Regions from separate parts of the Bacillus nitratireducens genome, predicted to be linked through region 2. Evidence: predicted binding sites of a transcription regulator. Region 2 holds the regulator's gene; each other region holds the start of a gene.
What was found. The regulator NrdR, encoded in region 2, represses ribonucleotide reductase genes. The targets are predictions, from matches to a motif close to AACACNATATATNGTGTT.

Region 1 (4,251 bases), on a different contig from region 2:
TCCCCCTGTAGAAGTTCCAGCGATTAAATCAAAATATTGATAAATTGGTTTGCCTACCTGCTCTTCGATGTCAGATAAGTATTTTGCTGGGAATACTCCTTTCATACCCCCTCCATCAATAGCAAGTATTTTAAATTCATTCTCTTTACGTGGTGTCCATTTATTATTTTTTACGCTTTCCCAGTCAATCAATCTATTAATTCCTCCTTAATTGTCATTTCTTATAAGAGTATGAGGTGCTTCTGGTCCCCACCAAATACCATCTTCTAACCATTTTTCATAATAATAAAGCCATTCCGCTGTCCAAGGAATTATCGTATCCGCGATAAATAGGGAATCGTTATAGCTATTATCATTGGGATAATAAAGGCAAAGTGATCCGTCGCCATAAAGGTGAGGGACTTCTCTATGAATACAAGGTTCTATAATAAAAACTTTTGGGCTAAATCTTTTATAAATAATCTTAACAGTATAAAAAGATGATGAAGAGGTGGGTCTTAACCTACCTATCCAATATCCTTCCTTAAAGTATTTAAAGGACGGAAAACACTGCTGGATTTTTAGACACTGTTTGGGAATAGATAAGTATCGCTTTCTAAATTTTTTCATGATCCGCATTTACACCAAAGAAACGATGCTCTTTGATTACTGATCCTTGGTTGTTTTGATTCAGTATACCATCACTATTAACAAACACAGAGCCTGCCGCTACTGCAGATGCCATTTTCGCAGCTTCTGGAAGTTCTGACGGGAATTTTTTAGCACCGAAAATCTCTTGCCATTTTATAATACTAGCTTCCTTATTTGACTCTTCAAGGGCCTCAAGACTTTGTTGGTGTAATTTGTCTAATTTATTCTTAAAAATGCGACATTTATTAACAGTCCAATCCCTAGCCAGATTCTCGTCTTCTAAAGAAGGATTGCATATTTGAATTACTTCATCGTCTTCTTTATCTTCAATTAATGCATTTAACTTAATCACCATATTTTTCGTTGTTTCTACAAGTGTTTCAGCATAAGAGCTTTTTGCGATCATATAATGTCCAATTAATGTTGTAAGTAAAATGGATTTTGGTGCTGTACTACTACTGACATTTTGGTCACGCCAATACTTTAGTATTTTGACTGTAGAGCGGAATTTTTCATCATGTTTGATGTGTTTTTTGTCACACCATTTTTTAAAGCCTGCTGGATTAGTTTTTACCCAGTCATCTTCTTTTTTAGAAGGAATTAGAATGGAATCACCATAAGTTGTTCGAGCGGGAACAATATCAACATGAAAATCTCCAGCATAATTAATTTGAATGCACCGATCTTTTGTTTTGATTTTGTCTTCATATGCTTTTTTAGTTTTTACACGTTCAACAACCCAGTTGAAAAATTCTTTTGAATCATCCTTTTTCACATCTAATAGAAGAATAACATCTACATCAAATTCACCATCATCAGATGGACGAATAGCTGTCTTGGTAGCATAGGAACCCTGTGAATAAAAATCTTTGAATTTTTCACTAAGTTCTTCATCTGTACTTAAAAGTTCTTCCCATGTTACTAAAGCGCTATTTATTCTTTCTTTTCGGCCTTTGTTTAAACTTAAATTACTAATAAATAGTTTGAAATATGATGTTAATTTCAAATGTTAGTCCTCCTTTTTTTATAATATATTTCAGCAATATTTTGTTCTTTACGTAATACCAGTCCATCTTGATAAGGATTTAGACTTTTTAGTGTGCAAATTCATAAAATTTCATAATTGCGCTCTAAAAAGTCTAAAACACGTTCTGGTACATTGCCAAAATCTGTTGTATACGTAATATTTGCGTGATTTCATTATTCAGTTCAATGTGTCGCAATCTCCCGCACACTTTCCTTAAAATATTCTACATCGTTATTTGTTCCAGATAACTCAAATTTTGATACAATAGGCACTTCATATTTAGCAGAAATTTTGTCAGCACTTGCACCGAACATGTCTCCCCAGTTACGATTGCCGCTTGCAGATACGCCTTTTAATTTTTCATAATTGCGCTCTAAAAAGTCTAAAACACGTTCTGGTACATTGCCAAAACCTGTTGTATACGTAATAAGAATAAAGTCTTCATCTAATACTAGAGCTTCATCAATTTGAACGGCCGGCATATTTAATTTGTGGATGAAACGCTTCACGTTTCCTGTCATAGAATCATATGCAACTAACATTTCCGACCCTCCCTCTCCAATCTATATTCTCTGTATGTCGTTTCTTGTTTTCTCTATATATTGTATTACGTTTCAAAATAAGACACAAGATATATGTATATAATCTTTATTTTTTAACTTTTACTTTTCGACATAATCGTCGTTTTTTTTAATACAAAGACTATGAAACAACATTCTAAAACTCATGTCAATAAAGTGCTTTTCAAAAAAGTGGTCAACGCATTTAACCTCATTTTAAAAAAATTAACAATATTTATTGTCATAAAACAGTAAATGCTGGAGGGATATATTTCTCCAGCATCACGCAAAAAAGAACAGACATGAAGTGATAATCTGTTCTAACAAACGATTACATTTATCAATTTAACCTTATTAAATATTATACATATACTTTCGTTGCTCGTTACGTACTAAAAGATAACTATTATAGAAAAAGATTATTATTATGGAGTTTCAATTTATGTATGAAAAGTTTATTCAGGGTGTTCAACACGAAAAATACCTTTTACAAATATATAATGTAAATTCTCTTCTTTATCAATTATCGTGTATACAAGAGCTACAAGGGGTACCGCCAGCATTTCGGAAAAAAACACGCTAAGCAAAAAAACTAGCCCCTGAAAAAAAGGCTAGTTAACGTAAAATTCGTTGTCGGAAGTTAAATATTCTCTTGTTTTTCCCTATATATTTTTTTTAGCAAGCTAATGTGAGCTTGATGATAACGATTATGATCAGCTATATGCCATATTCCCCATCTAATTGTTGCCTGTTTTCCATTTTCGTATGAAACAACTTGATTTAAATCATCTTCAGATAACCTTGTACATTCTAAATGAAACATCTCTTGCACTCTATCATATGCTTTTATTAATTCATTAATAGATACATTATTTACTGAAGGAAGTTTTCCATTTGGATTAATCATTGGACCATAATCTAATTGGATATTTGTAGGTATAGGTTCATTCTTTAATCGATATACCCAGTGTAAATCTACTACTGATAAGTGTTTTAATAATTGACCTATACTGTTTAGATTTTCAGATGGTCCTTTATAATCCAGTTCTTCTTGTGTTATATCTGATACTAATATATTTAATCTTTTGTATGTATCCTTAACTGTTGCATATAAAAGAGCAACTGTTGGATGCATTTCTTTATCCATTTCTAAATCCATTAACATGATTATTTCCCCTTTTTAACAAGATTTTACCATAAATTTATGTTGTATATCCTATACATGTAGAGTTAACATAACGTCTCATTATTGGAAGTGAACTGAGCTTATACATCCAAACTGTTGATGATAGCTAATATTTGATGATCTGTCCATTTGCCATTAATCTTTACATTTTCTTTAGCTATACCTTCTTTTTTAAACCCTACTTTTTCTAATACACGAATAGATGCTATATTGTCAGGCATAGCTCCTGCTTCAATTCTATGTAGTTTTAATTCTCTAAAAGCAAAGTCTACAACAAGTTGAAGAGCCTCTGTTGTATAGCCCCTTGAATTATGCTCCCTATCTAAGGTAAATCCCGTATAACAGCTTTGGACAGGACCTCTAGCAATTTGAGTTAATGAAATGTCTCCAATAAGTTCATCAGTTGCTTTTAAAAAGATTCCAAAAGCGTATACTTGGCCTTTATCTTTCTTTTTTAATGCCCGTTCAATTCTTATTTTTTGATGTTCTTCTGTATAAAAGACTTTTGGGAGTAATGGACAAACTCGTTGAAAAAATTCGCGATTTCTAGTATGTAAGTTAGCTAACTCGCTCGCGTCAGAAATTTTGTAAAGTCGAAGATATATTTGCTGTCCTACTAGTTTCATAAAAAACCTCCGATATCCTTTTAATACAACTTTATTCTCGTCAAATCTTATAAATTCCTTTTGTATTATTCTATACATCATTTTATACATTCCTATCCTGGCGTGAGTTTTAAGGTTCTCGTTTGTTACTGGATTAGCCGAAAAACTGTATATAATCTTGCATGCTCTTATCGTAGTTTTTTTCCGAAATGTTAGCGGTATCCCTAATAACATTTACTATCC
Region 2 (4,251 bases):
CCTAAATCCGGACAATCCGCACACCCTACACTTTGTCCAATATATTCATACAACTTCACAAGGCTACGCTCAATCATAGAAGTCGTTACTTCACCTTTATGTTCGTCTATAAATGCTTTCACACGCGGATGCGCCATCACTTCTGTCTTTAAGACTTCATATCTATTTTTAAAATTTTCATTTTCCATTAATTTCGTAAATGAATTTTGAATATGCTCCATTTCCTCACCTCAAAGAGCGTTCATTCTCTTTTATTAATCACGCTTATATTTTTTCAACACTTCTTCTAATCGCTTCCGCTCATCTTCTAACGAACTTGTATTTTTCTCAACACTCACGTCCGTTTTCACAGTTTCTTTCACTTCTTCTTTCGGCTCTTCTTTAAGCCAATCTGGTACCATTTCTCTTCGCACTGTTTTCTTCGCCGTACGACCTTTTTTCTTCGTCTCAGCCCACTCTTGATATTGACGGTTTTCTTCTTTCGCTAACGCCATCGCTTCAGCTACTGTACCGACCTTTTTTCGTGCCCAATGTCCAGCAATCTTCTCAACATACGTTTTCGCAAGTTTCATATCTGAGCGTAGCATAACATAATAAATAAGTACATTCACAACCCCCGGCGTTAACTTTTGATTTATCATTACATCCTCAACAATTTGCAAGTCTGCTTTCGTTGCTTCTGCACCGCCCGAAATTTCTTTCAATAGTTGTTTTGGCGATATTTCCTCTAACTGCTTCATCAGCATTTCTTCTTGCGTAGATGGCTCTTTCTCTTTCATCGTACGCGCAGCATGAGGTTGCACTCTTTCACTTAATATAGGTAAAGCTTGCCCATTTTCAAATTGATACCAATCACGAGCTCCTTTTCGAAGTCTTTCGATATCAATTGTTTGCACCTCTGTCACCGTACCAAGAACGATATTTTGCATTGATAACACATCCACACCATACACATAAGCGAGTGTAATGACACATTCTCGTACTTGATCTGTAATTGCCTTTTTAGGAACAAGCGCTGATAATCCCTCCACAAATAAAGAGAAATCAAAGAAATCATTCCAAACTTTCGGAGCATCCCCCTTCTCGTTACTTGGCATAATTGTCGTTTTCGGGATACGAAGTTCTTCTTGCGCATGCTCAAACTGACCCGGGTTAAATGAATCAAATACATCGTTGAAGGAGCGCGTAACATTTTCATAAGAAGCAAAATCGAATTCTTCTTCTAAAAAATATTGCTTTACTTGGTTATATTTTGTCCGACTCAATCGATTGTATAAAAAGATACTTAAAACAATATCATCAAAAAACTGCTTCGGAGATAACGGTGGTTGCAACTCATATATAAACATTCGAATATCTTTTTCTTTTTTAATATATACATTTAAAAGCCCAATCGCCTCTAACTTTACTCGTTCCTCATATATTTCAGGAAGTTGCATTTGCATGGTCACCATAAGGGAGTGATGTGTATTCTCTTTTCCAAATACACGATCTTGCTCTAACTCTCCCCATAGCGTCATGTATAAGCTAAAAGCTCTACTACCTATTAATGGCTGATACAACATTGTTAAAACTTTCCGGTCGTAATTATGTAACAACCCTTTCGCACTTACCTTATAACGATCAATCGGCAATAGCTCCATCCATGACTGTTTTTCCATTCTTGCTTTTCCTTTCTCTCATCCAATCTAACCTATATTTCACTCGTTCTATCTTTATTATATAATTCCTTAGCGAAAAAGAGCTATTAGCTTCCGCTTCTAGCTCTCTTATCTCATTTACTTACAGTATATAAAGAGAATATACTACACCTTCTACTCTCTCTCTTTTTGCAGTATATCTTTTAATTCTTCAATAAATACATTTAAATCTTTAAATTGACGATACACAGAAGCAAAACGTACGTAAGCAACATCATCAATATCACGAAGTTCTTCCATAACAATTTCACCAATCATATCACTTTTCACTTCCGATATACCTAAGTTACGAAGTTCACGCTCCACACTTTGTGTCACTTCCTCTAACTGCCTTAAAGATACAGGTCTTTTTTCACACGCTTTAATTAAACCGCGTAAAATCTTCTCTTTATTAAACTCTTCTCGTGTTCCTTCTTTTTTAACAACGATAAGAGGTGATTCTTCTACTCTTTCAAATGTTGTAAAGCGACTTAAACAACTTTCACACTCTCTTCTTCTTCGAATAGAGCGTCCCTCGTCTACCGGACGCGAATCTAACACTCTTGTGCCATTATGAAAACAGGATGGACAACGCAATTCATTCACTCCTTTACAATATAATCTTTATTTTTTCGCTACTCACCTACATGTGAAAATATATATACAATATTATATAACTCATTCTTATATACTGACCACTCTAAGTTATTACATATCATGATCCTATTTTATATAAACTAAAAAAGAGGTGCATTATACACCTCTTTACATTTTAAATCAATTATGTTCTTTTTTAAAGAGCTTTTGTTTCTCTCTGCTTAATCTCGAAGCTACCAGTGCCTCGAGGAAGCTCGATGCTCTCACGCGTTTTCGCGTTTAAACCTTCTGCAATATATTCTGCAGCAACATTTGGATCAATACGATCCCCACAAGTATAAACATCAATACTTGCGTAACCGTGCTCCGGAAAGCTATGAATTGTTAAATGTGATTCCGAGATAATTACTACTCCACTTACACCTTGTGGTGCAAATTTATGAAAAGCAACCTCACGTACTTCAGCACCAGCTCTTAGTGCTGCATCCACAAATAATTGTTCAATATACGGCATGTCATTAAGCTTGTCGAAATCGCAATCCCAAAGTTCAGCGATCACGTGACGACCCATCGTATCCATAGTATCCATTCTACAGTTCCCCCTTGTAAATTTATTCTAACTGTTCGAATTGAAAACTAATTTGCAATTTGGCTTGCTCCACTACCACGGGGGAAAGTTAGTCCAGAGAGGTCCTAACCCTTTAAGTAGTGACTACGTACCTCAGCTCTTAAGTTTACGAGTGTTAGTATACTTTGTTTATTTTCATTTTGCAACAACAGTTTTTTCGATTTTCTGTCATATTTTCCTCTTTACTTTTCCCTAAAAAAAATTAATGATTCACGAATACAGTAATCCCAACGTTTCGTGGTATGTCCACTTTCCAAAATATACTCATATAATTTTTTTCCTTTTCAGAAAAAATTAAAAAGAGAGGGCAAATTTTCACTTGCCCTCTCCCTCGTTCACTTAAATATGTTGCACATTTTTTTGTTTCGCTAATTCATCAACAACTAACGTTACAAGATCTACAACACGACGAGAGTAGCCCCACTCGTTATCATACCAAGCAAGTACTTTCACTTTACGATCACCCATTACCATTGTAGACAAACCATCAATAATAGCTGAGTGTGTATTTGTATTAAAATCGATAGACACTAAAGGCTCTTCACTAAATTCTACAATTCCTTTTAATGCACCGTTTGCAACAGTTTTGAACGCTTCATTAATATCTTCAACTGTTACATCACGTTTTACGTCTACTACTAGGTCAACAAGAGACACGTTTGGTGTTGGTACACGAAGTGCCATACCATGAAGTTTGCCGTTTAAGTGCGGAAGAACTTTTGCAAGCGCTTTCGCAGCACCTGTCGTTGTCGGAATAATTGATTGTCCGCAAGCACGTGCTCTTCTTAAATCTTTATGTGGGTTATCAATATTTTTTTGGTCATTTGTATAAGCATGAACAGTCGTCATTAAACCGTTTTCAATTCCGAACTGCTCATCTAACACCTTTACAACAGGCGCTAAACAGTTTGTTGTACAAGATGCATTTGAAATAACAGTATGTTTTGTAATATCGAATTGGTCTTCGTTCACACCAACTACAATTGTTACATCTTCATTTTTACCAGGCGCTGTTAAAATAACTTTTTTCGCTCCAGCTTCAACGTGAAGAATTGCTTTTTCTTTCGAGTTAAATTTACCAGTTGCTTCAATTACAACTTCAACACCTAAATCCGTCCAAGGCAATTCCTTTGGATCGCGGTTGTTTAAAAGGCGAATCATTTTCCCATCAACTAATAAGTGATCCTCAAATGCTTCTACTGTTCCGTCAAACTTACCATGAACTGTATCATATTTAATTAAATGTGCTAACGTTTCTGATGGATAGCTTGCATTGATTGCTACAATTTCGAATGCGCTTTCTTTTATTGCTTGACGAAATACCATTCTCCCAATACGTCCAAATCC
Region 3 (4,251 bases), on a different contig from region 2:
ACTTTCATTTATGCTTCACCCGATCCATCTCTTCACTACGTTTCGCACTATTCCATTTCGACATATCTCCTACAAGATAGCCCGTTATACGGCGAATTCTTTCTATATTAGCCTCATCTTCATTTCCACAGCTTGGACATTCATTCTCAATAACTCCGTGATAACTACAGCACTTACAACGATCAACTGGATGATTAATTGAACCGTATCCAACGCCATTCTCTGCCATCGCTTGCACAATTTGCTTTAATGCCTTTTTGTTATGCATAGCTGCTCCGTCTAGTTCAATATACGTAATATGTCCCCCGTTACATAGGGCATGGAAAGGTCCTTCTAAACGAATTTTATTTATCGCTTGAATGTTATAGTAAACTGGGATATGGAATGAATTCGTATAATAATTATGGTTCGTTATACCGCTAATCACACCAAATTTCTCCCTATCTTTTTTCACAAACTTCCCTGATAAGCCTTCGGCAGGAGTTGCAATTACTGAGAAATTCAGTTCATGTTCTTCTGTCGCTTTATCCATTCTATCTCTCATAAAGGAAATGATTTCATACCCGAGTTTCCATGATTCTGCATCTTCTCCATGATGCTTTCCTGTTAAAGCTACTAAACATTCCGCAAGACCGATAAAACCAAGACTTAACGTCCCTTGTTTTAAAATGGATGCTACAGAATCTTCAGGCTGTAACTTTTCTCCACCGCGCCATACACCTTGTGAATATAAAAATCGAAAATCTCTCGCTCGCTTCGTACATTGATACTCAAATCTCTCTAATAATTGCGTAATTCCTAAATCTAAATAATAATTTAACGCTTCAAAGAACGCTTCTTTTGAACCACTAATTAACGCTAATTTTACTAAGTTTATAGACGTAAATGATAAATTCCCTCTTCCAATCGCTGTTTCTTCTCCATGTATGTTAGACATAACACGGGTACGGCATCCCATGTAACATACTTCACTTTCCGGTCTTCCATCATAATGCACTGCATTAAATGGCGCATCTAAAAATGAAAAGTTAGGGAATAATCGTTCAGCCGTTGTCTCTAACGCTAATTCAAATAAATCATAGTTCGGATCACACTCTTCAAAGTTCACACCTTTTTTCATTTTGAAAATTTGAATAGGAAAAATCGGTGTTTCCCCTTTACCAAGACCAGCCTGTGTCGCTTTTAAAAGCTGTCTAACTAATAACCGTCCCTCTTTTGATGTGTCTGTTCCATAATTTATAGAAATAAACGGTACTTGTCCCCCGCCCCTACTGTGCATACTATTTGAATTATGAATGAAAGCTTCACACGCCTGATACGTATCATTTTCTGTTTCTTTCCATGCAAATTCTTCTATTTGTTCTTTCGTAAGCGGATATGACTGTAATCGTTTCTTATGTCTCGCTACTGTTTTTCTCACATATGGAGCTAAATCAATATCAAAGAGTGCAAACGATTGACCACCATGCTGCATGTTTTGATTTGCTTGAAAAATAATTGAAGAAAGCGCCAACGCACTTTTAATGTCTTGCGGTTGTCTCATATGTCCATGTCCAGTATGAAAACCGGTAGCAAGCATTTGTGCTAAAGGAATTTGCGAACAAGTCGTCGTTCCTGTTGCATAAAAATCCAAATCATGTGGATATAATATATTTTGATCTATCGCTTTTTTCACTTGATCTGATAGTAAATTTGCTACAGCATAATACTTTGCGCTTTCAGATGCGAACGTTCCCATCACTCCCATTGGAGATCGGCCATCTACATTTGCATTTTCCTGCATTAAATCTTGTTCATTACCGTGTATAATTGTCTCAAATACTTTCATTAATTCTTCTCCACGTACATTTTGTTTCAACATTCATAACCCCCCACCAACATGTTGTTGTCTTTTGATTAAAATCATACAACATATAGTTCTAGTGTATTTGTGAAAAATGTAACATTCCTGTGAAATTTTTTTAAAAAATTAATGACTTTTTCATTTGTAAAAAAGAAATGTGCTCTTTACAAATGTATGGTACAATATACGGGAAAAACTCTTTTTACCCTTTATCAACACATTTGTATAAAGGAGACTGAACTCATGGTTATTACATATCTTTTATTTATCGTTGCCTACTTACTTGGCTCGATTCCGTTTGCATTAGTCGTTGGAAAAATCGGCTATGGAATTGACATTCGTGAGCATGGAAGCGGTAATTTAGGCGGAACAAATACATTCCGTACACTAGGGAAAAAAGCAGGTTTCATCGTTACAATTGCTGACATTTTAAAAGGTACATTAGCAACAAGTCTACCGATTATTTTCGGATTAGATGTTCACCCACTATGGTTTGGATTAGCAGCTGTTCTTGGACATGTATATCCAATCTTTGCGAAATTCCGCGGGGGGAAAGCAGTTGCAACTTCTGCTGGGGTGCTATTATGCTATTCACCAGTTGTTTTTGCAATATTAGCTGTTGTCTTTTTCAGCCTTTTATTTACAACAAGATACGTATCACTTTCTTCTATGGTAACAGCTGTCGTTGCTGTTATCGCATCCATTGTTAGCGGGGATAAAATCTTCATTATTGCGATGTGTTTATTAGCAGGTATGGTTATTTATAAACACCGTGCAAATATCGGACGAATTATAAATAAAACTGAACCGAAAGCAAACTTTTCAAAAAAGCAAAAATAAGATCGTAACCCACATAACGCAAAAAGAAAACGTGAAGCATATTAATAGCGTCTTTTTGCGTTATTTTTTATACTAAAGAAAAAGCAACATAATTTGGAGGAACTGTACATGAATCTTTCCGTAACAAAAGAAGCAGCACAATGGTATAAAAACGAATTAAACTTACAATCGGGTGAAACACTACGCCTTTTCGTACAATACGGCGGTTGCAGTACTGTGCAAAAAGGACTTTCTTTAGGTATTCGTAAAGATGACCCTGCGCACCCTGCTGTTCAAACTCAAGAAGAAGGTATTAACTTCTTTATTGAAGGCGATGATGAGTGGTTCTTCGATGGACATAATTTATCTGTTACATTTAACGACGGTGATGATTTCCCTCAATTTAATTATGAAAAATAAAAAAGCGTGGCTTCTGCCACGCTTTTTTATTTCTTTTTAATTTCCTCATATTTCGCATACCACTCAGGATATAATTTTTTAAATGATACAGGGCGGAACCCTTCTTTTTTCGCACAAATATTCGTTGTACTTGCAGTAATGCAAAGCTCACCATCACCGTTATATATTTCATAACCATATACAACACGAAGTGGACTCACAGTATCAATCCATGTTTTCACAATTGCTTTTTCTCCGTAACGCATTGCTTTACGATATGAAATTTGCAAGTCTAATACAGGAGAAATAATTCCCTCTTTCTCCATTTCAACATATGAAAATCCTAATTCTTGTATAAGTTTAGTGCGCCCAAGTTCCAGCCACACTAAATAGTTTGAATGGTAAACAACACCCATCTGGTCTGTTTCCGCATAGCGGATTTCAACTTCATGTTCTGCTACAAACATTTCTATTCGCCTTCTTTCACTTCTGCTACCTTGCATACATTTAATCATAATACAGTGGAATCAAAAATAAAATAAAAACAGTGAATCTTTTACCGAAAGGGGCAAGCACATGATCCAAATTGTAACTGTTCGTAGCGGTGATAGTGTTTATGGTTTAGCATCAAAGTATGGATCTACACCTGAAGAAATTGTAAAAGACAATGGACTAAATCCAGCTGAAACACTCGTTGTTGGTCAGGCACTTATCGTTAATACAAAAGGGAATAATTATTATGTACAGCCTGGTGACAGCTTATATCGAATTTCTCAAACGTATAACGTTCCTCTCGCTAGCTTAGCTAAAGTTAATAATCTTTCATTAAAATCTATTCTCCATGTCGGACAACAATTATATATACCAAAAGGCACAAAAAGAGCAGTAGAATCCATCGCTTATTTACAGCCTTCAACAATACCTATAAAAGAAAGTTTAGTAAGTGCTACACGTGCTATTAATCCATTTTTAACATATTTAGCCTACTTCAGCTTTGAAGCAAAAAGAGACGGCACTTTAAAAGAACCAACGGAAACAGCGAAAATCGCTAATATTGCAACACAAGGTAAAACTATCCCTATGCTCGTTATTACAAATATTGAAAATGGAAATTTCAGTGCCGATCTAACCTCGGTTATTTTACGCGATGCAACAATTCAAAACAAGTTTATTACTAACATTTTGCAAAC
Region 4 (4,251 bases), on a different contig from region 2:
TAAAGAATGTACGAGCGAACTCTTTCGCTTCTGCACTTTCATATGCGATTTTATTTTTTGATAAATATCCGTGTAAATTCATTGCTCCAAGTCCAACTGAATGAAGCTCATCATTTGCTTTTTTCACAGTTGGCGCATTCGGAATGATCGTCATATCAGAAACTGCTGTTAAAGCTTCCATTCCCGCATGAACTGCTTCACGAATTTCTTTATTTTCCATTACATTTACGATATTTAACGATCCTAAGTTACAGTTAATATCACGACGGATAATGTCATCTGTACCGTAATCATTTATTTCAGAAGTTTCTTGAAGCTGGAAGATTTCTGTCTCGAATGTTCAACCGAGTTCGCTACTCCTCAGTCCGTTGCTCATGCAACTGCTGTATGTCACCATACAGGACAGACTATATCATCACCTACAGCATTACCTGGTTAGGTGCTCCGCTTTTCGAACGCCAATCGCTTGCGCTCTACTCCCAAATGGGATAGTCGTTAGGCTTTTACTTATCTTAATCTTTCAGAAAGTCTCTTATTACTTTATGTTGTCCGATAACTCTGCTATACAAAATAATAAGATACATTCTGAACTTTTATATTTTCATTCTAAGATAAGATTTAGCACGGTAGGTTACCTCAAACTTGAGGCTTTCCCCGTTTAACGGAGTGTTCGACTAGCATTTCTACTAGAAGGTGCTACATATTTAACACAAGTTCGACATCTTCACAGTTCCAATATCCTTCAATGGATGCTGGTTATTTGCATTTGATTTAAACATTAAGTATGGGTAACCAGACTCAAGCTGGATCATAGCGATTTTAATCAGCATATCACGTGCACTAATATCTAGTGGCTTCTTCTTCACTTTCGGATTACTCATTAATTCATCGTACATTTCATCAATATCTATATCATCTAAATGTTTTCCGTACTCTTTAAATACTGTATAAGGCGCGAAAACATGGAAAGGTTCGTTTTTCTCAGCAAGTTCAAAGAACTTACTTGGAACGATAATTCCGATTGATAGAGACTGAATACGGCTCTTCTCATCGGCATTTATTTTTTTTGTATCAAGGAATTCAATAATATCCCAATGGAAAATGTTTAAGTATACAGCGCCGGCACCTTTTCGTTGGCCAAGTTGATTCGCATATGAAAACGAATCTTCAAGCAATTTCATAACAGGTACTACACCACTTGCGGCGTTATCAATGCCTTTAATTTGCTCACCACGTGCGCGTAGCTTAGATAAGTTTAAAGCTACTCCACCACCGATTTTCGATAATTGCATTGCAGTATTAATGTTAAAGCCAATTGAATTTAAGCTATCGTCCATCTCTAACAAGAAACAAGACACCATTTCTCCTCTTCTGCTTCTTCCCGCATTTAAAAAGGTTGGTGTCGCTGGTTGGTAGTTTTGTTTTACAATCATGCTTGCGAAGTGGTTTGCCTTCGCAACATCACCGCGTCCTAAGTATAATGACACAATTGCTACACGATCTTCATAGCTTTCTAAGTATTGTTTTTGATCATTCGTTTTTAACGCATAATCTTTATAGAACTTAGATGCTGCCATATAAGATTGGAACTCGAAGTTTTCACCATAAGCGATGTTATATACTCCCTCTACTTCCTCCAAGCTATACTCGTCCAGAACGTTGTAATAGTAATCGTGTTCTTTCATATACTCCATTCGCTCTGCCACGCTATTAAAAGGAACGGTATTCTCTCTAGCTTCTTCCATAAAGACTTCTAACGCCTCTTTATCTTTATGAAGCTGATAAAAACCGTCCTGCATTTGCGTGATTTCATTATTCAGTTCAATGTGTCGCAATCTCCCGCACCCTTTCTTTAAAATATTCTACATCATTATTTGTTCCAGATAACTCAAATTTTGATACAATAGGCACTTCATATTTAGTAGAAATTTTGTCAGCACTTGCACCGAACATGTCTCCCCAATTACGATTGCCGCTTGCAGATACGCCTTTTAATTTTTCATTATTGCGTTCTAAAAAGTCTAAAACACGTTCCGGTACATTGCCAAAACCTGTTGTATACGTAATAAGAATAAAGTCTTCATCTAATACTAGAGCTTCATCAATTTGAACGGCCGGCATATTTAATTTGTGGATGAAACGCTTCACGTTTCCTGTCATAGAATCATATGCAACTAACATTTCCGACCCTCCCTCTCCAATATATATTCTCTGTATGTCGTTTCTTGTTTTCTCTATATATTGTATTACGTTTCAAAATAAGACACAAGATATATGTATAAAATCTTTATTTTTTTAACTTTTACTTTTCGACATGATCATCGTTTTTTTTCAATACAAAGACTATGAAACAACATTCTAAAACTCATGTCAATAAAGTGCTTTTCAAAAAAGTTGTCAACGCATTTAACCTCATTTTAAAAAAGTTAACAATATTTTTTGTCATAAAACAGTAAATGCTGGAGGATTATATTTCTCCAGCATCACGCAAAAAAGAACAGACATTAAACGATAATCTGTTCTAAAAAACGATTACATTTATCAATTTTACTTTATTAAATATTATACATACTCTTTCGTTCCTCGTTACATACTAAAAGATAACTATTATAGAAAAAGATTATTATTATGGAACTTCAATTTTATTTATGAAAAAAATTATTACAGGTGCTCAATACGCAAAATATCTTTTATAAATATATGATGTGGATTCTCATCTTTATCGAGCATTGTACATACAGGAGCTTCTTCATCAAAGTATACGATCATTCCTTCTACGTACTGATATGTATGTTGGACTTGTACAGTTACTTTAATTTCTACAGCTTCTTCATATGCTCTTTTTATTTTCTGAAGCATTTTTGCTGAACATTTTCGTTTCTCTGGATACATAACCATTCCCATAAACCTATTCCCAGCTCTATCTTTCCACATATAATCCCAATGTGGTAATATGCCTTGTTTAAAATCTCCCATAATTCTCCTCTCCTTTATCTTCTATTTATCCCGCTATTTGCGGGCAGTAGGACCCCCACCCCAAAATTCAGTGAATTCAAAGAAGTTAGGTGGGAGATAACTGCCCGTAAATGCCCGATTGGTTCAACTAATAATCAGTGGGGATGCCCCCACTGTTAAAGTTTCACTTTATGAACGTGGTGTTTCTGAATATGTATAAATTACCTGTCCACCGCGCTGTGCGTTCCCGATAATATGTTTAAAATCTTCTCGACTTACAACAACTTCCCTGAACGTATAAAATACATCTTTTGTCGCAACATACTCCTTTATTTCACCATTTTTCAGCTGATCCAAAATTGCATTTGCTAATTGTTTATCCATGTATTTCACCTCTCTGCAATAGTTTATTTTATCGCATCTTCTATAGGTCGACAACGGTAAAATTATCCCGTTACTATTATTTAATTCACTTCCATTATTTTTATAGCTATATCACTTTATTATATTCGTACTAAATATCATATACTAACATAGCTACTTCTCTATATCAAACTTTTTGACGCTCTGTATAACAAAGTTCCAATCCACTGTTTGTTATTTTATTTTATGCTACAATATATGCATAGAACTAGGAGGGATACTATGATTCGGAAAGCAAAAAAGACAGATGCGATAGGAGTAGCACCTTTACTGTATAACGCTCTGCACGAAATTGCTGAAAAAATCACAGGTAGCACAGTTGAAGCAAAAGTGATACTAGGACTTGAAACATGGTTCGCAAAAGAAAATAATCGATTGAGCTATGAAAACTGTTTAGTGGCTGAACAAGATGGAAAGGTAGTTGGGGTTATTGTCGGTTATCACGGTAGTGACGCTGAACAACTTGATGCACCAATCGTACACCACTTAAGAGAACTACATGACGACGAATCCATTACGTTAGAAAAAGAAGCTGAACTTGATGAGTACTATATTGACACGTTGTCAGTTTCAAATATGTACAGTGGACGTGGCATTGGCTCTAAATTAATCGATGCAGCTGAACTTCATGCAACTGAAAAAGGTCATGAAAAAATCGCCTTACTTGTTAATTTAGAAAACAAACGCGCTTTTTTACTATATGAAAAACTTGGTTACAAAAAAGATAACATCGTTATGCTCGTTGGTGAACCGTATGCCCATCTAATAAAACCATTACGGTCATTAGTTTCTATATCTTAAAAGGACAATTCTTTTTGCTTGTTATGTAAAGAGAGAGGCTGCCCAAGGGACAGCCTCTTTTATGTTAAATTC

Region 1: a site for NrdR is predicted at 2,249-2,266, ahead of nrdI (class Ib ribonucleoside-diphosphate reductase assembly flavoprotein NrdI). Genes of this name have one in related genera too.
Region 3: a site for NrdR is predicted at 1,904-1,921, ahead of Q3V31_RS09385 (anaerobic ribonucleoside triphosphate reductase). Genes of this name have one in related genera too.
Region 4: a site for NrdR is predicted at 2,231-2,248, ahead of nrdI (class Ib ribonucleoside-diphosphate reductase assembly flavoprotein NrdI). Genes of this name have one in related genera too.

What each region holds. Positions count from the first base shown of each region.
Region 1 covers NZ_JAUMJO010000009.1:148,047-152,297, reverse strand. The annotation lists gene Q3V31_RS26235 (CBASS cGAMP-activated phospholipase) at 1-192, opposite strand, end outside; gene Q3V31_RS31100 (type II CBASS E2 protein) at 208-609, opposite strand; gene Q3V31_RS26230 (SMODS domain-containing nucleotidyltransferase) at 596-1,636, opposite strand; gene nrdI (class Ib ribonucleoside-diphosphate reductase assembly flavoprotein NrdI) at 1,840-2,199, opposite strand; gene Q3V31_RS26220 (DinB family protein) at 2,858-3,382, opposite strand; gene Q3V31_RS26215 (GNAT family N-acetyltransferase) at 3,484-4,029, opposite strand.
Region 2 covers NZ_JAUMJO010000003.1:286,174-290,424, reverse strand. The annotation lists gene dnaI (primosomal protein DnaI) at 1-221, opposite strand, end outside; gene Q3V31_RS13410 (replication initiation and membrane attachment family protein) at 255-1,661, opposite strand; gene nrdR (transcriptional regulator NrdR) at 1,815-2,276, opposite strand; gene speD (adenosylmethionine decarboxylase) at 2,473-2,856, opposite strand; gene Q3V31_RS13395 (glyceraldehyde-3-phosphate dehydrogenase) at 3,244-4,251, opposite strand, start outside.
Region 3 covers NZ_JAUMJO010000002.1:587,691-591,941, reverse strand. The annotation lists gene nrdG (anaerobic ribonucleoside-triphosphate reductase activating protein) at 1-8, opposite strand, end outside; gene Q3V31_RS09385 (anaerobic ribonucleoside triphosphate reductase) at 5-1,861, opposite strand; gene plsY (glycerol-3-phosphate 1-O-acyltransferase PlsY) at 2,087-2,683, shown strand; gene Q3V31_RS09375 (HesB/YadR/YfhF family protein) at 2,792-3,082, shown strand; gene Q3V31_RS09370 (acyl-CoA thioesterase) at 3,109-3,528, opposite strand; gene Q3V31_RS09365 (glycoside hydrolase family 18 protein) at 3,638-4,251, shown strand, end outside.
Region 4 covers NZ_JAUMJO010000001.1:858,288-862,538, forward strand. The annotation lists gene Q3V31_RS04545 (ribonucleotide reductase large subunit) at 1-325, opposite strand, end outside; partial or broken gene Q3V31_RS04550 (ribonucleotide reductase N-terminal alpha domain-containing protein) at 708-1,835, opposite strand; gene nrdI (class Ib ribonucleoside-diphosphate reductase assembly flavoprotein NrdI) at 1,822-2,181, opposite strand; gene Q3V31_RS04560 (hypothetical protein) at 2,662-2,976, opposite strand; gene Q3V31_RS04565 (hypothetical protein) at 3,145-3,339, opposite strand; gene Q3V31_RS04570 (GNAT family N-acetyltransferase) at 3,601-4,179, shown strand; gene Q3V31_RS04575 (histidine phosphatase family protein) at 4,239-4,251, opposite strand, start outside.